DNA from 4 places in the Gracilibacillus marinus genome. Region 3 is predicted to be linked to each of the others. Evidence: riboswitches for the same ligand, from Rfam matches in the RefSeq annotation. Region 3 holds a riboswitch; each other region holds the start of a gene.

Region 1 (7,622 bases), on a different contig from region 3:
TTTTTTTAAAAGCTTAACAATCATTTCTTTTTTGGTATCATACTCAATTCCTAATACAAAAGATATAAGCACAATAAGTGTTAATAAAATAATCGGAATTACTTGTAATTGGTCGATAAATAGATAAAGATACATGAGAATAGTAAGTACTAATAATAAACTAACACTTGATAACATAACACCGATTAATTTCCTCATTGCATGATACCTTCTTTCATTCGTTCTATAATGTAGCAATAGTTTACTACAATTATAATGCACTGTAAATCTATTTTTCGACAAAAATATACAAAAAAAGTAGCGCAACAATTTGTGCTACTTTTTTTGGATTTATTCATGCAATTGATCTACAGTAACAGAGATTTTTTTCATTGGATTACTTAAAGGATGGATTGTAGCAAGCCCTTGATCTCTATCCACATGTTCGATATATACTTGTTCTCCATTACATGTTACCTGACACATTGATGATTGCTCTAAAATTTCTTGTGCTCGATTTGCATCCATTATTTTATTTCTCCTTTTAGAAAATTAGTTTTTCTTGCAACATTAGTTTGACCAATAAGCCATATTAAATTTATGTTATACTTAATAAAATTAGGTTTTTGGAGGGATTATATGTCAACAAAAGGTTGTGTGAAATGTGGTAGTACAAATGCAAAACAAAAAGAAGTTGCAATGACAGGAACAGGATTGTCAAAAATGTTTGATATCCAACATAATCAATTTATCGTTATTTATTGTGCGGATTGCGGTTACGCGGAGTTCTATAACAAAAAAGCCTCAAACGGTTCAAATATATTAGATTTATTTTTTGGATGATACAAAAGCTTTAGCACCCGTTTAGAAACGTAGAGACTGGAACGCATCAACTGAAATAAAGGAATCACGATGAGCTTGCGAATCGATGATGACTTATACTCACCAGTACAAGTGCGACTAAACCTCATGTATCCACATGAGGTAAGTCTTCTATGTTGATCGTTGATTCGTGAAGTCTCCTAGTTTCTGGGTGCTCAAGCTGGATGATACTAAAGCTTTAGTACCCGTTTAGAAACGTAGAGACTGGAACGCATCAACTGAAATAAAGGAATCACGATGAGCTTGCGAATCGATGATGACTTATTGATCGTTGATTCGTGAAGTCTCCTAGTTTCTGGGTGCTCAAGCTGGATGATACAAAAGCTTTAGTACCCATTTAGAAACGTTGAGACCCGATTACATGTAATCGGGTCTCTACTCTTCACTTGTATCTTCTAATAAAGGTGTTTCTATTATTAATTGAAGATCTTTTAAACCATAATGAACATCCTCTAATAACTTCATGTCTTTTCGAATAGAAATAACGGAACTTCTCAATTGTGCTAATTCTTTTTGCAACATCTCTTGATATTTACGATGTTGCGCTTGCCATTTGTTTAAATCCACCAATTTCTTCTCTAAATCTGTAATTCGTTGTTGTTCAGTTTCTTTAAAAACTATCTTGCTACTCAATAAATCTTCTACCATCTCTTCAAGATAATAATTTGCTTTTTTCTCTTCTGCCTGTATTTGAATCGCCACACTCATATTTGTCAGAACAGAGCCCACTTTGTGAAATAATTTATTTTTGGTCGATAACGCTTGTTTCATGCGATATAGTTTACTGATTTTTGTTCTTATGGATAAGTATTCTTTCTTGTTTAAATCGAATGATGAATTCACGTCTAAATCCTCTAATTCAGCAAATTTTAACAAACTGGCCAATGTTTTCTTTTCTAGTTCCAATTGCTTCTTTGTTCGTGCGATTTGTTTATTAATTTCGCTAATGATTGCTTCATTCTCTTCGAAATCATGTAATACACCACTACGCTCAATTTCTATTTCATGGAGCTGTTCTGCTAAACTCTTGTATTCACCAAACCTTTTTTGCCATTCTTGAATAAAGGAATCTATGGCAGTATTTCTTTTATCCTCATATTGCTGAAGTAGCGGGACTACAAGAGCCATCAAAAATCTCTTTTGGATGATTCTTTTTGAAAAAAGAGATGGTATTACATTGTTTAACTGCAAGTGTTTTTGTAAAAAATGATTTGATGAAATAAATTCAATTGTAATGGTTTCAGTTTCGGGTTTCATTCGTTTAAAAACAGTAGTATAGTGTTGTAAATAACCATCCCAACGTTTCGTTAAATCTGTTCTGCTTCTTAATGATTTATCATCTTTCCAAGCAAAATTATAAATACTTTGTAGTATGTGTTTTGCTTGCTGATAGATGTTCTCTTCTATTTGATAATCTAATCCCTTAAGCTTAAAAATCCTTGTTATTTCAAGAAATATATCCATTTGTAGCATTACGTCACTTTTAGACAATTCGCTTACTTTCTTTTCTATATATGTATGTAAAGAAACCTTCTTGTCTTTTAATAAATAGCTATTATCTAAAAATAATAGTGTATATATCATTCTTAATTCTCTTCCTTGCAACCCTAACAACTGATTGATAAAATGTCTCTCCAACCCAATCACCCCTATGATGTCATGAGATTATTATACTCCAATTCATGTGATTGTATAGTCTTACATCTCAATTTTTATATATAACATCGTATTGTATTTGTAAGTTAATGATGTTACGTTTATCAGAGTGATAATATAAGGTTACTTAACTGTAAGATAGGGGTGACATCATGACTATACGCGCATTTCTATTTGCCTCACTAACTGTCTCAATATGGGGTTCCACATTTGCAGCTATTCGTATCAGCTTACACGGTGGATATGAGCCTGGTCATCTTGTTTTAATGAGATATATTATCGCATCATTGCTCTTTATCGTGTATGCATTATGGCCAACTACGAACTTCCGACTGCCTTATTTAAAAGATATTCTTTATTTATTACTACTAAGTTTCATAGGTATTTCTATATACCATATTGGAGTAACATTCGGTGAAGTAAGTGTTTCTGCTGGAACTGCTGGTATGATCATTGGCTCTGTACCAATATTCACAACATTTTTTGCTATGTTATTTTTGAAAGAACGGATTTCTATCTATGGTTGGATCGGTCTTATTATTGGTTTTATCGGCTTAATAATTATATCATTAGGTTCAAACAGTGGCGCATTTCACTTCAATAAAGGCACAATTTTTATTTTCATCTCTGCAATTGCTGCAGCATTCTTTACTGTATTCCAAAAACCTTTATTGAAAAGATACAAACCTATCGAATTTACTGCATACGTTACATGGATTGGTACAATTCCTTTTTTCTTATTTGTAGACGGAATTACAACAATTAGTCATGCGACAATGGATGCACATCTAGCGACTATTTATGTAGGCATCTTTCCTGCTGCGATTGCATATGTAACATGGGCGATTGCATTATCTTACGGGAATGCAAGTACCATTTCTACATTTCTTTATGTAGAACCTTTTATTGCAGTAATTGTGGCTTGGTTATTATTAAAAGAACTACCAAGTCTAATATCAATCATCGGAGGATGTATCGTTATAGTAGGTTTAATAATAGGACAATATAAGGGGAAAAAGAATAAGCGTGTGCGTTTACCTAAAGCAAGTTAAAAGAAATTGAGACAAAAGCATTCTTTAATTAAAAAATCCAAACGATTCGAAAACTATTTACCGAATCGTTTGGATTTTATGCTAGAACAATACGTATGTCCCAGCTTCTCTTCCACAAGCATATATGAATAATTAATTCCAAATTTCTTTAGATAATTCTACAATGTAACGAAGCTTATTCCATTGTTCTTCTTCTGTTAGTTTATTTCCATGGTGTGTTGATGCAAAGCCACATTGAGGACTTAGGCATAATTGTTCTAAAGGGACATATTTTGTTGCTTCTTCTACACGTTTCTTAATCAATTCTTTATCTTCAAGTTCACCTTTTTTAGATGTAACTAATCCTAATACGACATGTGCTCCTCCATTTGGTATATAGTCTAATGGACCAAAGTCACCTGAACGATCGTCATCATACTCTAAGAAAAATCCGTTTACTTTTTCCTTCGCAAATAATGTAGGTGCAATTAGTGCATAGCTACCAGAGAAAGCCCAATTAGATCGATAATTCCCTCGACATAAATGTGTTGTAACAGTTAAATCATCTGGCTTCGTCTCTAAAACACCATTCACTACACGTAATGCTAAATCAATTAAGTAGTCACGAGAAAATTCACCATCATTAAACGGAATATCTGGAGATGAAAGTCCTGCAATATAGACATCATCGAATTGAATGTAACGACATCCCGCATCATAAAAGGCTTGTATCGCATCCTGATATGCTTTAATAATATCATTCGCATAATCTTCCACATTTGGATAGATTGCTACGTCTCTTATGCCTTCATTAAAAAGTTGGTTTGGACTAGGGATTGTTTGTTTCGCCACAGCTCTCCCGTCCACAATTGCATGGAATTCTTTATAATCTTGGATAAATGGATGATCTGCACTAAATGAGATTTTTCCCGTATTTCTTATATTATATTTTTCTGTTTCTTCTTCACCATTAAAAATATAACCAACTTCTGGTACATATCCTTCTACTCCATTTAAATGTTCAAGAAAATCTGTATGCCAAAATCTTCTACGAAATTCTCCATCTGTCACAAGCTCTAATCCTACTTCTATTTGTTTATCCACAATACGGGCAATCTCTTCATTTTCAATCTCATGAAGCTGTTGGTATGTAATCTGACCTGCTTGAAAATTTTTTCTTGCTTCTAATAATCTGTCTGGTCTTAGTAAACTTCCTACATGGTCTGCTTTGAATGGTGCTGTAATTGTTTTTGTTGTCATTTCTAATCCCCTTTTCTGTCCTTATCCAGTTTTGTAAGTGAAGGATTGTTTCTGTTTTAATCATATAAAAAAGACCTTCTAAGAAGAAGGCCTTTATATAAACAAAGTCAATCTTCTTATCTTTAAGACTACATGCAGTCTTTTGGAAGTAGCACCGGGTCATATCGACTGGTTGCTGAGACATCTTAGGGCCAAATCCCTCCGCCTCTCTGGATAAGAAACTTATGATTTAATTTTAATTACAATAAAACTACTATAACTTACTAGTTAAAAGAATGCAAGTCTAATTTTCAGAAAAATCAACAAACTTCCATAACCTCTGAAATAACCTTATTCTTACCTGTACGCTTTGCGTTGTATAACATTGCATCAGCTTGATGGAAGAAATCTACTTTCGTGATACTTTTATCTAATTCTTTCAGTCCAACACTAACTGTCACATAACCATTTAATTCTTCATGATAACATTCAGCAATTTGTTGTCTTAAATGATCAATTCTGTTATAAGCAGTAGAAAGATCTTTATTTGTTAATAAAACAGCAAATTCTTCTCCACCATAGCGAGCGGCAATATCATCTTCTGTAATATGCTCTGATATAATTGTCGCAACCCTTCTTAACACAATATCGCCAATACTATGACCGAATGTATCGTTGATAGATTTGAAATTATCAATGTCGATTATTGCTAATTGTAGTGGCATACCTTGTTTTATACTTTGATCATATAAAAAGTCTAAATATTGATGAAATGTTTTATGATTATATAAATTTGTAAGAGCATCTACTTTAGTTAAACGATCCATGATTGCATTTTTTACAATTAATTCTTTCTCTTTCTCATCTGCCTTTTGTATAAATGTCATTACTTCATTACCGCGCTCTAGCACTAATAAGTAAACACGGTAACCAGCCCATAGTACGAACATATATGAAACATATTCGTATACGGTTACAGCACTTCTTACCTCTGGAAATATATACACACATGTTAATGCCAACATATTTATGAATAGACTGAAACGCAATTTATCTTCATCAAAATAAATCACAATAACAGACATCGTTAGAAGAAACAATACTTGTAAACCTGGTACATTTGGATGGCTAGAAACAGTCACAAATGCTGCAAGTGATCCGATAATTGTTATCATCTTCGTATTATAGTAATTTTTGTATCTTACTAGATAGGACAAGATGGACAGAATAATTACTTGAATCGATGTCGGGAGTATAAGTTTTTCTAAGATAAATCTCATAATGCTATCAGGAAAATAATAAAGCGTAATAAAAAAACTAATAAATTGTCCTAAAAAAGCCATGAATACCATAATCCAATATATTTGGATTATTTTTTCTGACCAAATTTTTTCGTTAATATGTAGACCATTATGTAATGACACGATTTTCACCTTCAATGAAGTAGAATGATTGAACAGGTAAATTATGGCTATACCATTTAACCTATTAATTTAGATAAAAAAAGGAAATATTACAAACCAAAGATTACCTACTATCTCATTGTATGGTATAAAATAAAAAAAGAAAAGAACAATTGTAAAAATTTATAAATCTATTTTATAGATAAATATACCTGTAAGCTAATACTATTTACCCTTATCTATAAATAAAGCAAAGTAAATGCTGCGATTACCAGTATTTACTTTGCTTCAATACTATTTATTATTTAATTTTTTTATATCGAAAATAATCTATGTCTACATGACCACCAATTACTTCTGTTGCATAGTTGAATATCCCTATTCGATATCCCATAAAATGATCTAATGTATACTTCATCTGCAAAATATCTCCGATGTTGTTCCACTCAACTTCATTATCAGACCAATAAAATGTAGCTTGATCGATACTATCCTCATACTGAAAACGAATTTTCAAATAAAGGATAGGTGTAGCGAATTCCTTCCTATCAATAATCACTTCATTCTGATTCTGCTTTGATTTAGTCATCTGGATTTCAAAGTGATTTTCATCCATTTTTTTTATTCCTACTGTTCCAAAATTACTCTGCAAGGCGATTAATCCAGCAACATCACCTATTTGCATATTCGTGCAATCTATCTTTATCCTTGCTTCACAAGTTGGGCCTTCTGTACGTTGCGTTAATGTATTTGGTGCTTCAAGCACATTTTCAACCACTCTACTTGTACGTAATCGTAAATGATCATTTCGTTCTGTTAATGACCAACATTCATTCATCGGATTATGATTCCATTGCCACTGTAAAGAGAGCGCATTATCTGTATAATGAAATTCATCACTAATTACTATAGGAGATGTTATAGCATTTGGTAATTGTAATTCTATCTGTTCTGGTGTTTTACCGTCCACACCAATCATTGGCCAATTGTCTTTCCATTGTACAGGTAAAATATATGGAATTCGTCCTACTGCATCATGGTCTTGAAAAAGCATTGCATACCAATCCCCTGCTTGTGTATCAAAAATCGCACCTTGTGCAATACCTTTATTCTTATAACCAAAATCATCATCAAAAATAATTTTTCTTTCATATTTACCCAAAAGTGACTTCGAACGATAACATATTTGTCTACGTCGTTCATTTCCATTTGTTGGCCATTCAATAAACAATAAATAATAGTAACCATTTATATAGTATGCATGACACCCTTCACATCTTAAGCCAATATTATCAGTTGGTGTTTGTAATAAAATCTGATTAATACCAGACTCTTTTAGCTGAGTCACATCTTCTGTCAATTCTACAATTTTTATGTCTCCACATCCATAAATCACAAAAACTCTTCCACCATCAAATAGTAATGCAGGGTC
Region 2 (7,622 bases), 730 kb from region 3:
CAGTTGTTTGGTTTTGTTCAGCGATGTCCCACAATGTGTCACCTTTCTCTACTTCATACTCTGCAGCGGATACTGGTGTAAAAGCTAATAAACTACCAGTAATAAATACAGTGGACAATAAAAACTTTCTCATCCATGTTGCCTCCTTTCGTGTTGACAAGGACCAATATAACATATGAAAATACCCCTTGTGGTTACAGTGAGATTAAGAGTCTGTAACAAACAATTACGATGTTACAAAGGCTTGTCACATTTGTCATTATGGTGCAACATAGTGAGTTTTATACATCTACACGTAATATTTACCACTATTTTTTTACTAATTACTATTTATCTGTAAATCTAACTTTGAAATTATTATTGACACTAGCTTTAATTTTTTTACGATTTAATAGATTATCTGCAATTAATACCGTCATATCTATAGGTATATCTTTCACTATTTCTTTATTTTGAAACATAGAATAATTTCCACCACCACTTGCCCGGTAATTATTCATAACTACATCATAGGTTTCTGTTAAATTCAATGAACGGCCATTTTTCTCTAACTTTGCCACTCTTTCTCCTATCGGTCTAGTAATATCTAATTCATACTCAATCCCTTCCCACATATCATAATTGTAGTGTTGAGGTTTTGGTGTATGAAAACTAGGGTTGATTGTAAGCTCTCCATTCTCTATAGCAAAATAACTTGCGGATTTTTCCAAGGCATCTTTTATATCTTGTCCTAGTAATCGTAGCACTTTTAATGTATTTGGATAAATATAATTAGATACAATGTCACGCATCGTAATATGTTGTGGGAACCCTTTGGACTCATTGTCAAATAACGCTGTGCAAGAAATAGAAACATTCGCTACTTGCATCTGTAGTGTATTCACATATTCAATAAATGGGTGTTCTTCTATCCTTGCTTGAAATGGATTTGTAATTGTCATTTCCCCTTCTACCAAAGCAATTGGCTTATCCAACCATTCTTGCACTTTCCTTTCATTTTTTGACAACAGATGCATAATGTCTTTATTTTCTTCCACACACTCATCCAATTCATGAATAGCACAATTTATTAATAGGTTATTCGCTTTATCCCACTCCATCTTAATTTCGCCAAGTGCACTCCCCTTACTTCCTGTTTGAATCACTGTCTTATTATGAATTGTTGCGATTAACTTTCGATGCTGATGGCCAGTAATAAGAACATCTATATCAGCTATTTCTTCACAAATTTGATAGCCTTGATTTTCCCCTGTAAGCAACTCTGTTTCTGCTCCTGTATCGGGATCTTTCTCTAATCCTCCATGATAACTAACAATGATCACATCAGGACTTTCTTTATTTTTGACATAGTTCACCCATTTTTTAGTTGCTTTAACTGCATCTTCAAATAAGAGTTTTTCGATATGTTTCGGATCTTCCCAATTAGGAATATAGTGTGTAGTGACACCGATAATCGCAATTTTTCTTCCTTCTATCATTTTTATGACATACGGAACACCAAAATATGGTTTTTCTGTATCTTTGTTTAATATATTGGATGACAACCAAGGAAATTGACTGTGTTTCATACATTTTTGTAAGTAATCTAATCCATAATTAAATTCATGATTACCTAAAATTACTGCATCATATTGTAAGTAGTTATACACATCAATGATGGGACTAGGCAAATGCTCATAATATTTAGCAAAGTAATACGTAAATGGACTTCCTTGAAGAAAATCACCATTGTCAATAAGTAATGTCGGTTGTTTATTTTTGATTCTATTGATTACTGTTGTGAGTTTTGCTAAACCTATATTTTCTTTTTGATCATCTCGATAATTAGTTGGCACTAGATAACCATGCACATCACTTGTAATACAGATTGAAATAGAATTACCCATTAACGTCACTCCCTTGTAAATTAGTAATTCTAGTATACCTTTTTCTCTATCATAAGAGGAAAAACTTTACACTTTCTTTACCTAGATTTAACAACTACTTTTCATTTATTTGATATAGTTAAAGTGTTCCAAATTAAGCAATACTGCGAAGATTGCTTTCTCACAAAATGATAGCCCCTTTTTCTTGTTGTCGGTGAAGTAATTTCACCGGCTTTTTTTATTACCATTTCACATAAAAAAAATTACGTCTATTGGCAGACGTAATTTTTTCTAATTTAATTCAGTTATTCGATCTGTTGCTTTGATTCTCGGAATTGGATTTTGCTTTTTCGCTGGATAACCTACTTGTAATAAACCAATTACCTTCTCATTATCCTTTACCCCAATAAGTTCACTCGTTTCCTCGCAAAACGTTAATTTACCCGTTTTCCAAAATACACTCATTCCTTCTTCCCATGCTAATAAACTAAAGTTCTGTATTAAACAACTTGCTGATGCATAATCTTCTTCAATAAGTTTTTCGATTGGATTCAATTCATTGATAACAAAAACAATCAACGGTACTTGCATAATTTTTTGAAAGCCTGTCTCTCCAATCTTCTCTAACTCGACAGGATCTGTTGTTTTTGCTTTTTCTTTTGCTACTTGACGATTAATTTCAGCTAATTTGCGTTTTGACTCCCCTGTCACAAATACAAAACGCCACGGTTCTGTCATTTTATGATTTGGTACCCATACAGCAACATTAAGCAATTCTTTGATTAACTCTGTCGATACTTCTTTATTTTCGTATATTGAAATAGAACGACGCTCCATGATTAATTGTTTTAATTCCAAAGCTATCCCTCCTAGTAATGAGAATCATTTTCAATCATACCATGTAACACGGAATATTTCAAGATAGTTTGAAATCAAGGTAATTTTTTCAAGTTTTTTTGTTAAAACCCCTTGATTTAATTTTTTTTATAATGTAATATATTGTCATCCGTTCAATAAATTAAATATTTTCTCTTATCAAGAGAGGTGGAGGGACTGGCCCTACGATACCTCAGCAACCGTCTAATTAGACAAGGTGCTAATTCCAGCAAGCATATGCTTGAAAGATGAGGAACGTCATTGCGTACTAGACCCTTCATCTTTCATGATGAAGGGTCTTTTTGGTTATCTAAGAAAAAACGGATGGATATGCAATGACTCAATCTTTTAAGAACAAATGAATCAATGGATAAGAGGTAATATTATTGAATGTTGATGCATATGCATGACCACAAACTATAATCGAAAAGAGGTGAGTGAAATGAAGGACTTACGCAATGCTTTACACGATCAAATTCTCATCGCTGATGGGGCAATTGGTACATTACTTTATGCACATGGTGTCGATCATTGCTTTGAAGCATTTAATTTAACCAAACCTGATGAAGTCTTACAAGTACATCATTCATACATTAATGCAGGTGCAGATATTATTCAAACAAATACATATAGTGCGAATTATATCAAGCTAGCAAGATATGGTCTTGAAGATCAGGTTCATGAAATAAATGTGAAAGCAGTACAATTAGCAAAACAAGCGGCTAATAAAGATACATTCGTATTAGGGACAATTGGAGGTATTCGTGGCGTTCAGAAGCTAATCTCTTCCCAAAAGGATATTGTTCGTAGTTTTAAAGAACAACTTTTTTCATTGTTATTAGAAGGTGTCGATGGCATCTTGTTAGAAACATATTATGACCTTGAAGAATTATCTACCGTATTACAAATTGTTCGTCAAGAAACATCTTTACCGATTATTACAAATGTTACTATGCATGAGCCTGGTGTATTAGAGAATGGGACATTGTTACACGATGCCTTTCTAGAACTAGAACAATTAGGCGCAGATGTTGTTGGAATTAACTGCCGATTAGGTCCACATCACATGATTGAATCATTAACACCTATTCCATTATTAGAAAAAGCATACTTATCTGCTTTTCCTAATGCTAGTTTACCAGCATATGAGAATGGAAAGCTTGTTTATAGTAAACATACAGACTATTTCAGAAAATGCGCAAAAAGTTTTCGTGATCAAGGTGTACGGCTTATTGGCGGTTGCTGTGGCACAACACCTGACCACATTCGTGCATTAAAAGAAGGTATTGAAGGGTTAGAACCAATCACATCAAAGAAAATTGTGGATCAACCCATTATCATCACAAAAAAGGAAAACCCACCAAGTCAAACACAACCATCTCTACTTGATAAAGTAAAAGAAAGACCTACTGTCATTGTAGAGTTAGATCCTCCTAAACATCTAGAGATTGACGATTTTCTTGAAGGTGTCAAGCAATTAGGAAATGCAGGTGTAGATGCTATTACATTAGCAGACAATTCACTAGCAACACCTAGAATTAGTAATTTAGCAATGGCAATAAAAATGAAAGAACTAGATGTACCTGTAGAGCCACTTATTCATCTAACGTGTCGTGATCGCAACTTAATAGGATTACAAGCGCACCTTATGGGTTTACATACATTAGGATTTCATAATGTTCTAGCAATTACTGGTGATCCAACAAGAATTGGAGGGTTCCCTGGCGCTTCTTCTGTATTTGATGCGACATCATTTGAGTTAATCCGTTTAATGAAACAATGCAATGAAGGAATTTCCTTCTCTGGTTCCTCTCTACGAAAGAAGACTGACTTTAAAGTTGCAGCTGCATTTAATCCAAATGTTGCAAATTTAGAAAAGGCTGTTAAACGAATGGAGAAGAAAGTGGAACACGGAGCAGATTATTTCCTTACACAACCTATTTTCCATCACGAACAAATTGTAAAGCTATATCGCGAAACAAAGCATATCAAACAACCGATTTTTATTGGGATTATGCCACTTGTTTCACACAAAAATGCAGAATTCCTTCACCATGAAGTACCTGGTATGCGTTTATCCGATGAGGTAAGAGCAAGAATGCAAGCACAAACTAATCGCCATGATGCAATAAGAGAAGGAATAGAAATATCCAAAGAACTCATTCAAACAGCAATCAATTATTTTAATGGTATTTATCTTATTACGCCATTTATGCATTATCAAATTACAACAGAATTAACGCAATATATTCAAAAAATAAGTGAACAAGTTCAAACAAACTAAAGGAGTGTACGATGACAATGACAAATTATATCAGTTCAAACTTAGGATACCCACGTATAGGTGCATACCGCGAATGGAAGAGCGCACTAGAATCTTATTGGAGCAAAAGTATTACTGAAGAGTCTCTATTTTCCCAAACAAAGAAATTACGTTTAGCTAATTTACAGAAACAAAAAGACATTGGTGTTGAATGGATTCCTGTAAATGATTTCTCTTTTTATGATCACGTATTAGATACTGCTATCTCTTTTGGAGTCATTCCAAAACGTTTCCAACAATTAGATCCTACTGCAATTGATACGTATTTCGCCATTGCTCGTGGTAACAAAGAAGCTGTTGCTGCTGAAATGACAAAATGGTTCAATACAAATTATCATTATATTGTGCCTGAATTAAATGATGTGACGCCATCATTAGTAGAAAACCGCGCATTACGTTATTTTAATGAAGCAAAAGAAGAATTAGGTATTAAAGGTAAACCAGTATTAGTTGGTCCTGTTACATTCGTAAAGTTAGCTAAAGGATATGACGACAATCAATTAAACGAAATCGTTCAATCCTTTATTCCACTGTACACACAAGTAATCAATGAACTAGTTGAAGCTGGTGCAGAGTGGATTCAAATTGATGAGCCAATTTTGGGAACGAATTTAACTGTAAATGAGATTTCATTAGTTGAAGAAGTGTACACACAAATTAAACAAGCAACACCAAATGCAAAATTACTTTTACAAACATACTTTGAAACGGTACAACATTATGACAAAGTAATTAAACTTCCAGTTGATGGTATCGGTTTAGACTTTATCCATGGAGATTATTTCCCTTTAATCGAAAAAATCGGCTTCCCACAAGATAAAGTACTTGCTGCTGGTGTTGTTAATGGACGAAATGTATGGCGTGCAGACCTTACAAAAACATTTGATTTAGTGCGTAAGATTGAAGAGGCAACAAAAGCAGAAACAATTATTTTACAACCATCTAGTTCTTTATTACATGTGCCTGTAACAAAAGAAAGTGAACAGAAGATTGATCCAATTATTTTAGATGGACTTAGCTTTGCAGATCAAAAACTAGCAGAAATTACAACAATCACGAAAGGTGCTAATGAGGGAGAAGAAGCAATTAAAGCAGAACTTCAAGAGAGCAAGAAAGCACACGAAGCATTAAGTAATTCTCCTTACCGCCAAAATGAAAGTGTAGCGGAAGAATTAGCTAATTTAAGCAAAGATGAAGTAAAACGTGCACTACCATTTGCAGAACGTATTCAATTACAACAAGAAGATTTACAATTGCCATTACTTCCGACAACAACAATTGGAAGCTTACCTCAGACTGCTGAAGTAAAAAGCACACGTACAAAATGGCGTAAAGGCGAAATCACAAATGAACAATATGAAGCATTTATTCAAACAGAAACAAAGAAATGGATTCAAATCCAAGAAGACCTTGATATTGATGTATTAGTTCATGGGGAATTTGAACGTACAGACATGGTTGAATTCTTTGGAGAGAAATTAAATGGGTTTGCTGTTACAGAATTCGGTTGGGTACAATCATATGGTTCTCGTTGTGTGAAACCACCACTAATTGTTGGTGATGTGTCTTGGAGTGAACCAATGACAGTAAAAGAAATCGTGTATGCACAATCTTTAACAGATCGTCCAGTGAAAGGTATGTTAACAGGACCTGTCACAATTTTAAATTGGTCATTTGTTCATGAAGAATTACCGCGCTTTACTGTACAAGAACAGATTGCGTTAGCATTAGAGAAAGAAGTGCTAGCATTAGAAGAGAGCAATGTAACGATTATCCAAGTAGATGAGCCTGCATTACGTGAAGGATTGCCACTTGATCAATTAAAATGGCCAGCATATTTTGATGCTGCTACAAGAGCATTCCGTATCTCTTCAGCATCTGTAAAACCAACAACACAAATTCATACACATATGTGTTATTCTGAATTCAGCGAGATTTTTGAAGTAATTGATGCACTTGATGCAGATGTGATTTCAATCGAAACATCAAGAAGTCACGGAGAGTTAATTGATACGTTTGAAATAAACCATTATGATAAAGAAATTGGGTTGGGTGTATATGACATCCATAGTCCACGTGTTCCTAGTGTAGAAGAAATTAAAGAAAATATCACACGTGCATTACGCACAATTGATGCCAAACAATTCTGGATTAATCCTGACTGTGGATTAAAAACACGTGGTGAAGAAGAAACAATCGCTGCATTACGCAATATGATTCAATCAGCAAAAGAAGTTCGTGAGGAATATGCTGTAAAAAAATAATAATTGACACTAATCAGCAGGGGTATTTTTGACTCCTGCTGATTTTTTGTATGACTTCAAATGTTTGCAACACACTCCCCTCTCTATTTTCTAATTCCACATCACAAAAAATCCAACATCATAATTTCAAATACCTCTTGTAAGAAGTCACAAAATAACGTACAATAATCTTAGTTAATTAATTTAATTAAGTCTTATTAGGAGGGTATTACACATGAACATACAGCATTTAGTTGAAAAGTTTCAAGCAATATTTGATACATCTGAAATGCCACGTGCCTTCTTCGCACCTGG
Region 3 (7,622 bases):
CCCCTTTTCAAATAAAACAATGGAAAGATAAAATTGCGATACCGCATTTCCTAGTCGATGCTGTCGTTCATGTGCCAAAAGGTGCTGCACCGACGTCTTGTTATAATAAATATGATGTAGATGATGTTTCTTTAAGAGAGTTTTTGGGGCTTAAGGATATATCCGCAATTAAGGGGTATGTCGATAAGTACACGAATCAGGACAGGGGGACACATGCATGGCAGCGAACGATTCAATAAGTGATTTAATGACATGTACGATTGCGAACATGTTACTAGATGGTGAAACTGTTTTTCATGGAGTGTCCTCCCAAATGCCTATGGTTGCCATGCATCTTGCTCGACAATTGCATGCTCCGAACTTGGTTCATTTAAATATCCCTGGTGGGGTTAATCCATCTTCCGTTAAAAAGTCGTCCTATTCCTCTGCAGGTGCAGATTTAGTCGAATTAGGGGAAGCTTATTTCCCGTTAGAGGAGATCTTTGATTTGTCGATGCGTGGAAAGCTGGATGTTGCATTTCTAGGTGGAGTGCAATTTGATATCAATGGGAATGTGAACGCATCTGTCATTGGGGATTACGAAAAGCCAAAAGTACGCCTTCCTGGTGGTGCAGGTAGTGCTGTATTAATTCCAACAGCGAAAAAGGCAATTATATGGCGAACCAAACATGATACAAGGACATTTGTTGAGCAAGTGGACTTTGTTACAACAAGGGGGAACCTTTGGAAGATTATCACGCCATTGTGTGTATTTGAATATAGGGATGGTAAGCTGCACTTGGATTCAATTCACCCACATACAACCATTGAAGAAGTGCAAGAAAACACGGGTTTTCCGTTATTGTATGATGAAATTCGATATACTAAAGCTCCAACAACACAAGAATTAGCAATATTACGAAAAATTGATCCACATAATTATCGTGCGGCAGAGTTTGGGTGATTATCTCTCATGAGCGTTGGAGAAATGGAGTTAATGATGAGATAAATTAATTATCCCCCTTAACAGTGTGCTATATATGTAGATAATAAGAGATATCGCCCGTGTTATTCTCAATTTAGGGCGATAAATAAATGTGGTGGGTAGATATTTCACTATATCTACCCTTAGCGAGAATATATCGCCCGAAGTTAGTGAGATATCTAATAAAATCAACCCATTCCAATATATATATATGACTTGGAATGGGTTGACTTTTTGTTGTTTAAGCATTTTTAACTAGAGCCGCTTGCTTTAGTGCTTGCTGCAAATCTTCAATTAAATCATCAACATTTTCAATCCCAACAGATAAGCGGAAAAGTCGATCATCAATACCGCGAGCCTGGCGCTCATGTGGTGGCATCGCAGCATGTGACATTGTAGCAGGATGGGACAAGATTGATTCAACTGCACCTAGGCTAACCGCAAACACAGGGAGTTCGAGTTGCTCAACAAATCGGTTGCTGTCTATCTTTTCATCTAATAAAAAGGATAATACAGCACCACCACTTGTTGCTTGGCTAAAATGAATGTCATGTCCTTTGTGTGATGCTAATCCTGGATAATACACTTTTTCAATGGCGTCATGGTTTGCAAGAATTTCTGCAATTTGTGTTGCGGATTTTGTCGATTTTTCTAATCGTGTCTCCAGTGTTTTCATTCCTTGTAATAATGTAAAACTATCATGAGCCCCAAGAATTGCTCCAAATGTATTCTGTGCAAATTGAAGTTTTTTCGCCAATTCCTCATCATTCGTCACTGCTAAGCCTGCGATAATATCACTATGTCCTGATAAGAACTTCGTCGCACTATGCAGTACAATATCGACACCTAAGTCTAGCGGGTTCTGGTAGAGTGGTGTCATAAATGTATTATCAAGAAATGTTAATGCATTGTTTGCCTTTGCTAATGCGACAACTGCTCGGATATCCGTTACTTGTAACAAAGGGTTTGCTGGTGTTTCGATATAGATGACTTTCGTATTAGGTTGGATAGCTTTTTCGATTTCTTCTATATTTGTCATATCTACAAAGGTATGATCAACAGAAAATTGTGTTAAAAGCTGACTCACAAAGCGAAATGTTCCGCCATAGACGTCTTTTGTAATCACAACATGGTCACCTGATTCTAGTAATAGAAAAGCACTAGATATTGCAGCCATGCCAGATGCAAAGGCAAATCCTTTGTAGCCATTTTCTAATACCGCAATCGTTTCTTCCACTAGCTCGCGAGTCGGATTACCTGAGCGGCTATAATCAAATGGACCGAACTGATTTAATTGGTCTTGGTGAAAGGTAGAAGATTGGTAAATAGGTGGATTTACAGCACCTGTTTTTCTCTCTTGAAATCCTCTTTGTACTCCTGCATGGATGACTTTTGTATCAAATTGATGTTTAGACATGTGCCAATTCCTCCTTGCTTTTCAGTAATGCTTGATCTAAGTCTCGCTTCAAATCTTCCACATGCTCAATCCCTACAGAGAAGCGTAATAATCGTTCACAGACACCACGTCGCTCACGTTCTTCAAATGGAATGTCTGCATGTGTTTGTGTAGTCGGGTATGTGATGAAACTTTCCACACCACCTAAGCTTTCTGCAAATAGAATAGTAGACAGATTTTCTAAAAATGGTTTAACCATTCGCTTATCTTCTATACGGAAGCTTAGCATTGCGCCTTTCCCTGGATACAACACATCTGTAACGAGTTCATGGGAACGTAAATACTTTGCTAGCTCTCTAGCATTTTCTTGTTGTCTCTCTACTCGTAGACTCAATGTCTTCATTCCTCGCGCTAACAACATCGAATCAAATGGAGAAAGAACTGCGCCAATAGCATTATGTAAGTACGTTATTTTTTCTGCTAATTGCTCACCCTTTACAACAACTAATCCTGCCAATACATCATTGTGACCGCCCAGGTATTTTGTTCCTGAGTGCACAACAATATCTGCGCCATTAGATATAGGTTTTTGTATATATGGTGTGTAGAAGGTATTATCCACAATGAATAATAGGTCATGTTTTTTGGCAATTGTTGCGATTTCATCTAAATCTAACTCGATTAGTAATGGATTAGTTGGAGACTCGATAAAAATTGCCCTTGTTTCTTCCGTGATTGATGTTTCGATTTCATCTGGTGTGACGTAGATTGGTTTAATTCCATATAATTGTTCAAATTGTTGAAATAAACGATAACTACCACCATACACATCTTCTGTCACGAGAATATGGTCGCCATGTTTGAATAAAGAAAGTACCAATTGAATTGCTGCCATACCTGATGAACATGCAAATCCTCTCGTGCCATTTTCTAACTCACAAATTGCTGACTCTACGACATCACGTGTTGGATTTTTTGTTCTTGTGTAATCAAAACCAGTCGATTGACCAATTGTTTGATGTTGATATGCAGTAGATAAATAGATTGGAGCTTCCACGGCACCTGTTCTAGGATCTGTACGATTGCCTATTTGGGCAAGAATTGTTTCTAAATGTTTCACAAAGACCACTCACTTTCTAATGTCATTTCATATTCTATTTCTATACACTTGTAAAAAAGTTAAAAAAAATACAAAAAAGAGGCGCACTTCTAGATAAGAAGAATGCCTCTTGTTACGTAAGGTTTATTTTCTCCTTATCTTTGGTATAAATATACCGTCTGGAATTAGCACCATGCACAAAAAACATGCTGGTTGCTGAGGCATCACTGGGCCAGTCCCTTAACCTCTCTTGATAAGTGTATACAACTATTTAGTTTTTATGGAAATACTATACAATACATCATACATCTTATTGCATGAGAATTCAATAAAAAAATAAAAAAAATTTAAAACCTAGTAAATGCATGGGATATAAGGGTTTTTAGCTATTTTCCGCTATTATAGGGAAGAAATGTATATTGACAATCGAATTAATTGCCATTATATTCAATACAAATCATTGTTTCATTTTTTCGAAAATTAGATAAATTCTTATCGTGAGAGATGGAGGGACTGGCCCGAGGAAATCTCAGCAACAGGCAAAATGCACTGTGCTAATTCCAGCAAGGATATGAACTTGGTAGATAAGATGTAGAGATGAACTTCTACCTTTGCCAAGAGTAGGAGTTTTTTTGCAAACTAAAGAATGTTCTGCACATATAATCTAAATGAGGAAGTAGGAATGGATATGTTAGTTACAATTGCGATATTAGCAGCTTGTCTGTTTGCCTTTAATATAGGAGCAAGTGGTTCTGCCGCAAGCATGGGCGTTGTCTATGGTGCAAAAGTCATTAAAAAAAGAAGAATGGCTCTTTTTTTAGCAGGGATTGGTGCGATTGTTGGTGCATTATGGGGCGGTCAGCATGTGACGAACACATTAGGTAAAGGAATCATCTCTGAAGAAATTATTGATGTACCAATTGCTGCAATTATCTTACTTGTAGCTGGAGGGACGTTACTCATTACGAATTATATAGGAATTCCATTGTCAACAAGTGAAGTAACGGTTGGTGCAATTGTTGGTATCGGAATTTCTTTTCAACAATTATATGTCACAAATGTCATACAAATTGTAAGTCTATGGTTAATCATTCCATTCATTGCTTTTTTAATTACGTATACGTTTGAGAAGTTACGAGTAAAAATAGGGCATCGGATTAAATGGAAAATCCCGCACAAAGTATTAGCAATTCTATTATTAATTACAGGATTTTTCGAAGCAATTGCTGCAGGAATGAATAATGTAGCAAATGCACTAGGACCATTAGTTGGTGCAAGTATTGTCTCAATGGAAGTAGGTTTGCCATTATTGGCGATTGTTGTCGCATTTGGTAGTTTCTTATTTGGTGGAAAAGTACTAGAAACAAATGCAAAGAAGATTACCAATCTATCATTAGCAAATGGTGTGGTTATTTCAAGTACAACAGGAGTATTAGTCATTATTGCTTCATTTTTCGGTATGCCAATTCCAATGACACAAGTAACGACAACAGCAATTGTTGGAATTAGCGCAACAAAAAGCTGGAAACTCGTATGGAAACAGCGTATTATTCATCAAATTGTAAAGGTATGGGTAACGTCACCTGTGATTTCATTAGTCATCGCGTATAGCTTAACAGAAATTTTTGTACAAAAATCTTTCTATACTGTGACATTATTAATACTCACAATCGTCATAACTTTTGTATTATTAAAGTATGAAGTAAAAGTTGACAAAAAAATCGGAAGGGAATGGCAGGCGAATGAGTAAAGTATATATAGTTGGAGCGGGACCTGGGGACAAAGAATTGATTACAGTTAAAGGGTTGCGCGCAATTCAAGAAGCGGATGTAATATTATATGATCGTTTAATAAATATGGATTTATTAGAAGAAGCAAAAGAAGGTGCGGAACTCATTTTTTGTGGGAAAGAACCGAAATTACATGGTGTAATTCAAGATGAGATTCATCGTTTGCTCGTTTTCTATGCAAAACAAGGAAAAGTTGTGACAAGATTAAAAGGTGGCGACCCATTCATTTTTGGTCGTGGTGGAGAAGAAGGCCAAGTACTTAGTAGAGAAAATATCCCATTTGAAATCGTGCCTGGTATCACTTCTGGAATTAGCGCAGCGGCATATGCGGGTATTCCATTGACACATCGCGGTATTAGTGGCTCTGTAAGCTTTATTAATGCATCCAATCCTGATGCGCGAACTAGTGAGGAGTGGGAACACTTAGCAAAAGGTGCAGATACACTTTGCTTTTATATGGGAGTCCGTCAATTTCCAAAAACAGCCGAGTATTTAATAAAAGCAGGATTAAAACCATCCACACCTGTTGCGATGATCCACTGGGGAACATTTGCTCACCAAAAAACAATTATCGGTACACTGGATACAATTGAAGCAAGATTGCATGAGATAAGTAACCCATCCATGATTGTGATCGGTGATGTGGTGTCATTACATGAAGAATTACAATGGTTCGAGCAAATTGCGACAAAGCAAACAGTTGTTACAAATGGAGCGAGTGTTTAGTGAGTTTTATTGAGTGATATGTGGTTTATTAGCTTGAATTACAAGAGGGTGAGGGGGATAATGCATTATATCAGCCGATGTGAGAGTGAAGAAAGGCAGATAAAATGCAGTGGAAGGTAGATAAAGCGTATATCCACCCATCCGATGAAAATATCGCCCGAGTTACGAAAGCGTGAGGGGGATAACGTGTTATATCGGCCGGTGTAAGTGGGAAGAAAGGTAGATAAAGTGTAGCGGAAGGTAGTAAAGTGTATATCCACCCATCCGATGAAAATATCGCCCGAGTTATGAGAGTGTGAGGAGGATAATGTGTTATACCGGCCGGTGTAAGTGGGAAGAAAGGCAGATAAAATGTAGCGAATGGTAGATAAAGCGTATATCCACCCATCCGATGAGAATATCGCCCGAGTTATGAGAGTGTGAGGAGGATAATGTGTTATATCGGCCGGTGTAAGTGGGAAGAAAGGCAGATAAAATGTAGCGAATGGTAGATAAAGCGTATATCCACCCATCCAATGAAAATATCGCCCGAGTTACGAGAGAGTGAGGAGGATAATGTGTTATATCGGCCGATGTATGTGGAAAGAAAGGTAGATAAAGCGTATATCCACCCATCCGATGAAAATATCCCCCTCCAACAATGAGAGAAACAGGTAGATATCACATTAAATCACCCACAACCCATAAGAACATGGGCTGATAAATACTCACCAGTCCCCAAAAAAGAAAAAGTATCGGCCCCATCAACCGATACTTCACGAAAAACTATTTTCCTAATACCCGTTCAATCTCTTTTTGGTCTTCCTCCCAGTCCCATTTCGGATTAATTTGATTTAAAAATGTTCGAATGGTAGCTTCTGCTAAATCTTTTTTACCTGTTGTGTTATTGAGGTATGATTTCAATTCCCATCTACCACCTTTCCCATCAGAAGGTGTTTTCCATTGGACTGTAAATATATAATCATTATTATTAATTTCTGTATGAATCAATAGAATATCTTTATGCAGAATCATATTGGTTAGTTTCAATGATAGCGCCCCCTCGTATGAAGTCTTATTTCTAGTATATCACGAACCGATACCGCTTTCACTATAATTTTAGGTATGGTACATTTTATTTCCACTTTGAATATATAGGAAGTAGGCAAAGGAGGAATGAGCGTGGCTGTAATTAAGGCAAATGAGGAAGATGTGAAGTTGTTAGCGAGATTGATGCGTGCAGAAGCAGAAGGTGATGGGAAATTAGGTATGTTAATGGTGGGAAATGTTGGGGTAAATCGAGTAAAAGCAAAATGTCTTGATTTTCGCGATATTAATACGATTTCTCGAATGGTTTTTCAATCGCCTGGAGGATTTGAAGCAACACAGAAAGGGTATTTCTATCAACGAGCAAGGGAAAATGATATTGAATTAGCGAGAGAGGTAATTAAAGGAACGAGGTATCACCCAGCGAGTTATTCATTATGGTTTTTCATGCCTGAAGGGGCGTGTCCTGCACAGTGGTATGGACAATGGAATTCAGGCAGGTACAAGAGTCATTGCTTTTTTACACCATTAAATAGTGAATGCCCATCTGTATATCAAACTTTTTAAGAAAAAGCAGAAGATTAGTCTCCTGCTTTTTCTAGCTGTATTTTAGGATAGAAC
Region 4 (7,622 bases), on a different contig from region 3:
ATGCATCATACTCTGCTAAAAAACCAATCTTCGGTCCAGGTTTGTTAGAGGACTTTCGTGCAATAAATGCAGTTTCATGCTCAGGAATACCTTTTTGTACTGTAAATCCTTCCTCTGATAGTGTATGACGTAATAATTCAGATGCAAAAAACTCTTCATTTCCAATCTCTGGTTTTGCATGTATTTGATGACTGATAGAGATATAATTTTCTTTATTTTTTTCAATATAATCGAGAATATGATGTTCTAATTGTTCTGTCATTTTTAATATCTTCCTTTCTATATAACGTGACAACATTCTAAATTCAGACTAGTCTAGTATAAGTATAAAAAAGTAGGGATAGATCCTGACAAATCAGTCTCGTATCCCTTATTATCTCTTACCATCCAATTTGTTCTAAAGGTACAAATGTCGGAATTAGTGAATCATTAAATACTTCTTTAATATGATTCGCAACTTCTTCTGTTTGGAATATTTCTACAATCTTTTGAAATTCTTCTTTGTCTTTCTCATCCCCACGTACTGCAATAATATTAATATATGGTGCAGCATTATCATCCTCAATAAAAATTGCATCTTGTACAGGAATAAAACCTGCTTCTACAGCAACACCATTGTTAATAATAGATGCCGTTACATCTGGTAGAACTCTTGGTGTTTGTGCAGCTACAACTGGTACAAATTCAATATTTTTAGGATTTTCTGTGATGGATGATAAATCACCATTTCCATCAAAACCTTCTTCAAGTGTAATTAAGCCTGCTTGTTCTGCTAATAACAATGCGCGTCCCATGTTCGTCGCTTCTTGTGGTAGTGCGATTTTCGCATTATTTGGCACTTCACTAATATCTTTGATTTTTTCAGAATAGAAACCCATTGGTGCAATTAATGTTGTTGCGATTGGAACTAAATCAATATTTCTTTCTTCAATAAATGAATCAAAATAGGAAACGGTTTGAAATGCATTTAAATCAATATCACCATCTGCTAAAGCCATATTTGGTCGTACATAATCAGCGAATTCGATTAGTTCTAAGTTAATGCCTTCCTCTTTCGCTTTCTCTTTTACAAATTCCCAAATAGGGACTCCAGATCCATTTAATCCTACTTTTAATGTTACTTCCTCTTCTTTACTCGCTTCTTTTCCACATCCTACTAAAATACCAATAATAGATAATATAGCTACTGCTACTATCAAAGTTCTTCTTTTCATGTGTATGTCTCCTATCTTCTTCTAGATGTTTTTGATAATTTATTTCCAAATGATTGCACAAGTTGTACGAATACAACTAATAATAATACAGTGACAATCATAATATCTGTTTCAAAACGTTGATATCCATATGCGATCGCTAAGTCACCTAAGCCACCACCACCTACAGCACCTGCCATTGCGGAAGCACCGATTAAACCAATTGTTGCGATGGTTATATTAAGAATTAATGAACTAAATGCTTCTGGAACTAACACACGAAATATAATCTGATGAGGTTTTGCCCCCATTGCTTCCGCTGCTTCGATGACTCCTGGTGAGACTTCTAATAAGCTACTTTCCACCAACCTTGCGATATATGGCGCTGCATATACAACTAATGGCACTACTGCAGCTGCTGTTCCTATTGTTGTACCAATTATAATTCTAGTAAATGGAATAATTGCTACCATTAAAATAATAAAAGGAATGGATCGTAAAAAGTTAATCACTCCATTTAATATGAAAAAGAAAGTTTGGTTTCCAATTATATTTCCTGGTCTTGTAATAACTAAAATAATTCCAAGCGGGATACCAATAAGTAAAGAAAATAATAGTGAAAAGCCAACCATTTGTAATGTTTGTATCGTTGCTTCCCATATATTTGGCCAAAATGTCGATAATTTAATATCCATTCTCTTTCACCTCCTCTATTGATACGCGTTGTTTCATGTATTCATAGGCTGCTTCTATCTCAACTGTCGCACCTTGTAACTCAACAATTAAATTTCCAAAAGGTTGATGTTGTAATTCAATGATTTGTCCAAATAATATGTTTGTATGCACATCGAACTTCTTAGCAACTTCAGAAATTAAAGGAATCTCTGTAGAATCTTCGACAAATATTAATCGATATACTTTACTATTATCTTTAGGATGATATATCTTCTCTAAGACAGATGCAGGTAGCTCATCATTCATCACTGTTTTTACAAAATTGCGAGTTGTCTGTTGCTTTGGATTTGAAAATACATCAAAAATGGTCCCTTCTTCAATTACCTTTCCATTTTCCATCACAGCAACTTTGTCACATATTTCTTTAATGACTTGCATTTCGTGTGTAATCATTAAAATGGTAATATGGTATTCTTCTCTTACTTTTCTTAATAAATCTAGTATGGAACTAGTTGTTTGTGGATCTAATGCAGACGTTGCTTCATCACACAACAGTATTTCAGGGTCTGTAGCTAATGCTCTTGCTATACCGACACGTTGCTTTTGCCCACCAGATAATTGCTCTGGGTAATGATTTGCTTTGTCAGCTAGTCCAACAAATTCTAGTAATGATTCTACTTTTCTTTTGATTTCTTGTTTTGGTACACCTGCTAGTGATAAAGGAAACCCCACATTATGAAAGACTGTTTTTGATTCTAATAGATTAAAATGTTGAAAAATCATTCCAATCTTTCGACGCACATCTCGTAATTCCTTTTGAGATAATGTGAGTAAATCTTTTTGGTTAACTAGTATCTTTCCTTCTGTTGGTCTTTCAAGTAAATTCACACATCTGATTAATGTACTTTTACCCGCTCCACTAAAACCAATTACACCGAATATTTCTCCACGTTGTACAACTAAGTTTACATCGTTGACAGCTGTAATTGTTTTATCATTAGTTGTATACTTTTTTGTCACATGCTGGAAGTCAATCATTGTTATCACTCTTTCTGAAAATTTGTAGGATTCTTAGTTGAGGAAATAGTCAAATAATTATTTATATAAAAATTACTTATTTTATGCAATAAAAAAATCCCCACTTCAAGATAAGAAGAGGAGATTCGTTATACGTATAGTCTCTTTAGCTCTTCTTATCTTTCAAGTAACATTTCTTGTATACTTGATGGAATTGGCACGCTCTTTTTATTCAATATATTGAATAAAACCCGTTGCCGAGGTTTCACAGGGCCAGTCCCTCCACCTCTCTAGATAAGAATCATGATGTATGATTGTATGAAATTTTTTGTGAATGTTGTAATTCTATTAGAAATATAATTGATTGTCAATGCAATTAGTTAAATTTAAATTTTGGAAATTTTCAGTATTTTTATTTTGTAATCGCTATCCATATAGAAATACTAGGTTTTTATATCCAAAGAAAAATGGCGTAGATTTTTTTGTTTCCATTAATAATCCACACCATTTTGTTTATCAATTAAACTTAACCTATATAAACTTTTGCAATTTCTTATTCTGTCATTTCGCTAAATTCATGTACCCACACTCTCATTTTAGGGACCCATGGCATACCTGGATGCATTGCAAGAATAGATTCTTTATATTGTTCCAAATTCTCATATCCTTCTCTTAACGCATCCTCGTCTGTTAGCTCACCTAGCGTTTGTTCGTACACTCGATCAATTTGAAATGAACGATTTTCTAATACCATAATCTCACCGATATCTGCATATCGACCATTTCTTCTCGTAGCTGTTTTTTTTCCTTCTAATACTTTATCTATATCTGATTGAATTGTAATCAAACGGTCGATGGAGCAAGTTTTTGGTGGTAAGGAATTATTTTGTTTCGATTCCATTCATATGACACCTACCTTTATATTCTCTCACCCATTTTACCCGTTTCTCAGTCTATAGACAAATAGGAATACTTATGCACGCAATCGAATCTCACATTTAGGTAATGGTGGTATATCATTATTGTCATACTCAAATTTCTGTTTAGGATAAGTAAATGCTAATTGTTGTACGAAAAATTTTATTGTTGTTTTCAATATATCTACTGTAATCCATTCTCCTGCACATCGATGACCAATCAGATATTCGCCACCACCTTGTGGAATGAAATCAAATGGACTTCTGCTCCAATCATGGAATCGTGATGGTTGAAATTGGTTTGGATTTTCCCATATAGCAGGATCATGATTTGTCCCGTATAAATCTAATAAAGTAAGTGTACCTTCTTCAAATACATACCCATTCCAAGTAAATGTCTCTTTCACTCTTGCTCCTGCAAATGGGAAGAAAGGATAAAATCTTCTTACTTCCTGAATGAAATTTGTTACTTGTTTCTCATCATCTATATTCATTTGGGCAACTTCGTCTTTATTGTCATGCATCGCAAGCATCAATAAATCAATATAGACAGCAATTGCAACGATTGGACGTAATAAGTTCAATAGTTCCACTGCTACGATCTGTTTATCGAGTAATTCTCCATCTAGATCTTTGTGAAAAGAAAATTGGTATAGTGGTGCACTTTCGGAAATACTTACTTTTCCTGACCGTACTTTTTCTATCCAATCTTCCATCCATTCCTCCATCTTTGATCTTGAATAGCGCGACTTCCAATGTTTTGGTCCAATCGATGCTGCTTTTTCAAACATATCTGCTAATTCGTCTGACCACTTATCCGCTTCTGTATCCTCTACCGGAATCTCTACCCACTTCATTGCCACCCTTGTTAAAACGGATTTTGCCTTCTCATATACTACAATATTTTCATCTTGTATCTGACGAAATTCTTTCTCCCATTCTTCTTTCGTTAATTGCTTGAGTTGTTGTAATTTTTCTTCTGTCATAAGAGACATAAACATTGCTTTCCGATGGTGATGGGGCGCATCATCTAATCCTTGCACACCACCTTCTCCAAATAAAGTTTTTTTCACTCTGCTTGGAGCAGCATCTTTCCTAGTGAATTTTGTTTCATCATAAAATAATTCCGCTTCTTCTTTACCAACTAAACAAATCGCTTTTTCACCAAGTAAATGTGTTTCAAACACTCTTGAATCGAACTTTTCCTTTCGATTCATAATAAAATGATAGCCTTCTTTTAACAATTGAATCGTATGATCGATACCTTTTTCTTTAGGCATTGGATGGTTGTTTTCCATTTATATAACTCTCCTTTTAGCTGTTTAGTATTATATTCCCCAAAAAGCGAGAGAAAAACGAAAGAATAGAATCACAATCAATTCCATTTTTAACATACAAAAAAATAGCTCCTGCAATATACAGAAGCTATCTCTTTCTATTTTCATTAAGAAGGAATAGTATCATTAAAAAGTAGACCTTCCTCACCTAAATGAATGATCTTTAATCTATTCGTATCTTTGACCAATACGGTTTTATACACTTTTTCGTCATTCTCATCAATAAAGAACATTACTCGTGTATGTGGATTATCTTCTTCTATTTTCATTTCGTACGCATCCACATCAATATGTTCTTTAATAATAGCTAATTCTTTCTGTTCTTCCGATTCGTTTGCTGTATTTTCTACTTCTGTTTCCTCATCTTCTTGTGTCGTTGCATCTACTTTCACTTCTTCTGCACTTCCATTATTATCTGCACTACACGCTGCAAGTAGTAATAAAAGTAGGCTAAGTCCTATAACCTTTTTCATTTCAATCAACCTTTCTGATGTCTTAAAAAAATCCTCACATACTCATTATTCGATGAGTGGATTATTTTTATGTCTCTACATCTATATATTCCCCTATTTTAAGAAAATACACGTAAGGCTTCATCTTTTAAAAAGGTTATAGATAAGCAAACAACGTCTTAGATAGAACTATATTCAAACCAATCAAAATATGCTTTGTTGTCTGACTTTTCTCCATTACTACTTGCATATAAGCCAATTTGAGTACCAACAAAGCCCCCCGCTACATCTGTACTCAAAATTCGCCCATCTATCTGATCACAAAGTAATTGATAGTTAGCTTGACTTTCTCCATAATAAAAGGATAAATCTTGGCCAAATGCTACAACCTTTAAATAGATTTTATCATGTTGTACTGGTGCTTGGTGTAGGATAGATTCCTCTCCATTTTCACATTTGATTAATGTAATGATCGTCTCGTTGTGTGCATTTGTTACAACAAATCTGTAATGATATTCACTACTTTGCAGAAGAACAACCCCCGCTTCTTCATGTTTAGTTTCTGGGGAGAATTCCATACACGTAGAAGTGGTAAATTGAATATGTTGTTGTTTACGCAATAGAATACTTGGATGTTCTAATTTAGTAATTGCTTCAGGTCGAAGATATAAGGAAACAAAACCTTCTCGCTCTGTAAGACTATACGATTCTTCTTTAGGCGTACGTAGTAGATTCCATTTCATATTTAATTCCTTGTCGTCAAAATGGTCACATAAATCTTCTACAACGATTTCACCTTGTGGGAGATTTGGAATCTTGTATTCCATCTCTAACTTCCCACTGCCCGGACTAAAAATTGGCCAACCATCTTCCCATGTTACTGGAAGAAGATATGTTTCTCTACCAAGGTTTCTATAATAACCACCGTAGATTCTTGATGCTAAAGCTACTGCCCACCATTCTCCATTTTGTGTTTGTACTAAATCACTATGTCCAACATTTACAATTGGATATTCTTTTCCTAAATGACGATGTGTCAAAATAGGATTACCTGGATTACCAACATACGGCCCTTTAATCTGCTCACTTCTAGCAACAGAACATGCATGATGATGTCCAGTACCTGCTTCAGATATGAGTAAATAATACATCCCATCTACTTTGTAAATATGTGGTCCCTCCGGCCAAATTACGTCCCTTAGTGCCCCACGCCATAATCCGACAGGCTCTCCAATTAATTGTTTGGTTTCTAAATCCAATTCTTGAATCCATACTTCCCAATTCCCACTATACTTCTCACCTTCTGGCGCAGGTCTTGTACCATGATAATAGACTTTTCCATCATCATCAAAAAATAATGATGGATCAATACCAGGTGCATTTAGATAATATGGATCTGACCATGGACCCGCTGGATCTGTTGCTGTAACAAAGAAATTCCCACCATGTCCTACATTTGTTGTAATCATATAAAAGACACCATCATGATAACGAATCGTCGGTGCGAAGATTCCTTGAGATTGACGTTGGCCATCTAATGGCAATTGCGATGGTCGATCAAGTACATGTCCGATTTGTTTCCAATTCACTAAATCCTTACTATGGAAAATTGGTACACCGGGATAATTTGTAAATGATGATGTTACTAAATAATAATCTTCCTCTACTCTACAGATAGAAGGGTCTGGATAAAAGCCAGGCAAAATTGGGTTTTTAAATGTTTTCATTATGTACACATCTCCTTATTGTATGATGAATATAAATTTGTAAACCTTTACATTTACACTTATAAATTGATAGTAAATCCTCACTACTTACTACCATAACAAAATACACACAATTTAAAACCTGACAATGTATAGATGTTTCTTTCAAAACTAGTACGCTTTTTTTATTTTATTTATAAATTTTTTTCCAAATGAAAAACAACGAACTTTTTAACATACAAAAGTTCGTTGTTCTATCGAGTGATTATTCTACTAAGTCTATATTCGCATTATCTAGTCTTAACTCAACGTTATCTTCCGTTAA

What was found. A riboswitch is a leader RNA that binds a small molecule or an ion and turns the genes downstream of it on or off. The one in region 3 is predicted to bind S-adenosylmethionine.
Region 1: linked by a shared signal. The riboswitch ahead of ACFOZ1_RS11675 (5-methyltetrahydropteroyltriglutamate--homocysteine S-methyltransferase) and the one ahead of ACFOZ1_RS04190 (inorganic phosphate transporter) in region 3 are both predicted to bind S-adenosylmethionine.
Region 2: linked by a shared signal. The riboswitch ahead of ACFOZ1_RS01120 (bifunctional homocysteine S-methyltransferase/methylenetetrahydrofolate reductase) and the one ahead of ACFOZ1_RS04190 (inorganic phosphate transporter) in region 3 are both predicted to bind S-adenosylmethionine.
Region 4: linked by a shared signal. The riboswitch ahead of ACFOZ1_RS14015 (methionine ABC transporter ATP-binding protein) and the one ahead of ACFOZ1_RS04190 (inorganic phosphate transporter) in region 3 are both predicted to bind S-adenosylmethionine.

The regions. Positions count from the first base shown of each region.
Region 1 is NZ_JBHSDV010000003.1:278,057-285,678, reverse strand. It holds gene ACFOZ1_RS11700 (diguanylate cyclase domain-containing protein) at 1-198, opposite strand, end outside; gene ACFOZ1_RS11695 (H-type small acid-soluble spore protein) at 331-507, opposite strand; gene ACFOZ1_RS11690 (zinc ribbon domain-containing protein) at 619-822, shown strand; gene ACFOZ1_RS11685 (hypothetical protein) at 1,237-2,499, opposite strand; gene ACFOZ1_RS11680 (DMT family transporter) at 2,670-3,569, shown strand; gene ACFOZ1_RS11675 (5-methyltetrahydropteroyltriglutamate--homocysteine S-methyltransferase) at 3,702-4,808, opposite strand; SAM riboswitch class I at 4,922-5,028, opposite strand; gene ACFOZ1_RS11670 (GGDEF domain-containing protein) at 5,108-6,211, opposite strand; gene ACFOZ1_RS11665 (glycoside hydrolase family 43 protein) at 6,492-7,622, opposite strand, start outside.
Region 2 is NZ_JBHSDV010000001.1:227,959-235,580, reverse strand. It holds gene ACFOZ1_RS01135 (3D domain-containing protein) at 1-133, opposite strand, end outside; gene ACFOZ1_RS01130 (bifunctional metallophosphatase/5'-nucleotidase) at 327-1,886, opposite strand; gene ACFOZ1_RS01125 (nitroreductase family protein) at 2,157-2,723, opposite strand; SAM riboswitch class I at 2,895-2,996, shown strand; gene ACFOZ1_RS01120 (bifunctional homocysteine S-methyltransferase/methylenetetrahydrofolate reductase) at 3,184-5,025, shown strand; gene metE (5-methyltetrahydropteroyltriglutamate--homocysteine S-methyltransferase) at 5,043-7,328, shown strand; gene ACFOZ1_RS01110 (galactokinase) at 7,543-7,622, shown strand, end outside.
Region 3 is NZ_JBHSDV010000001.1:953,101-960,722, forward strand. It holds gene ACFOZ1_RS04170 (CoA transferase subunit A) at 1-239, shown strand, start outside; gene ACFOZ1_RS04175 (CoA-transferase subunit beta) at 218-943, shown strand; gene ACFOZ1_RS04180 (aminotransferase class V-fold PLP-dependent enzyme) at 1,206-2,381, opposite strand; gene ACFOZ1_RS04185 (methionine biosynthesis PLP-dependent protein) at 2,374-3,480, opposite strand; SAM riboswitch class I at 3,612-3,719, opposite strand; SAM riboswitch class I at 3,949-4,050, shown strand; gene ACFOZ1_RS04190 (inorganic phosphate transporter) at 4,142-5,209, shown strand; gene cobA (uroporphyrinogen-III C-methyltransferase) at 5,202-5,975, shown strand; gene ACFOZ1_RS04200 (hypothetical protein) at 6,741-7,004, opposite strand; gene ACFOZ1_RS04205 (cell wall hydrolase) at 7,131-7,568, shown strand; gene ACFOZ1_RS04210 (MDR family MFS transporter) at 7,583-7,622, opposite strand, start outside.
Region 4 is NZ_JBHSDV010000005.1:97,360-104,981, forward strand. It holds gene ACFOZ1_RS14000 (M20 family metallopeptidase) at 1-262, opposite strand, end outside; gene ACFOZ1_RS14005 (MetQ/NlpA family ABC transporter substrate-binding protein) at 381-1,214, opposite strand; gene ACFOZ1_RS14010 (methionine ABC transporter permease) at 1,226-1,888, opposite strand; gene ACFOZ1_RS14015 (methionine ABC transporter ATP-binding protein) at 1,878-2,906, opposite strand; SAM riboswitch class I at 3,059-3,186, opposite strand; gene ACFOZ1_RS14020 (ASCH domain-containing protein) at 3,439-3,786, opposite strand; gene ACFOZ1_RS14025 (cytochrome P450) at 3,859-5,100, opposite strand; gene ACFOZ1_RS14030 (hypothetical protein) at 5,247-5,612, opposite strand; gene ACFOZ1_RS14035 (glycoside hydrolase family 43 protein) at 5,771-7,318, opposite strand; gene ACFOZ1_RS14040 (hypothetical protein) at 7,563-7,622, opposite strand, start outside.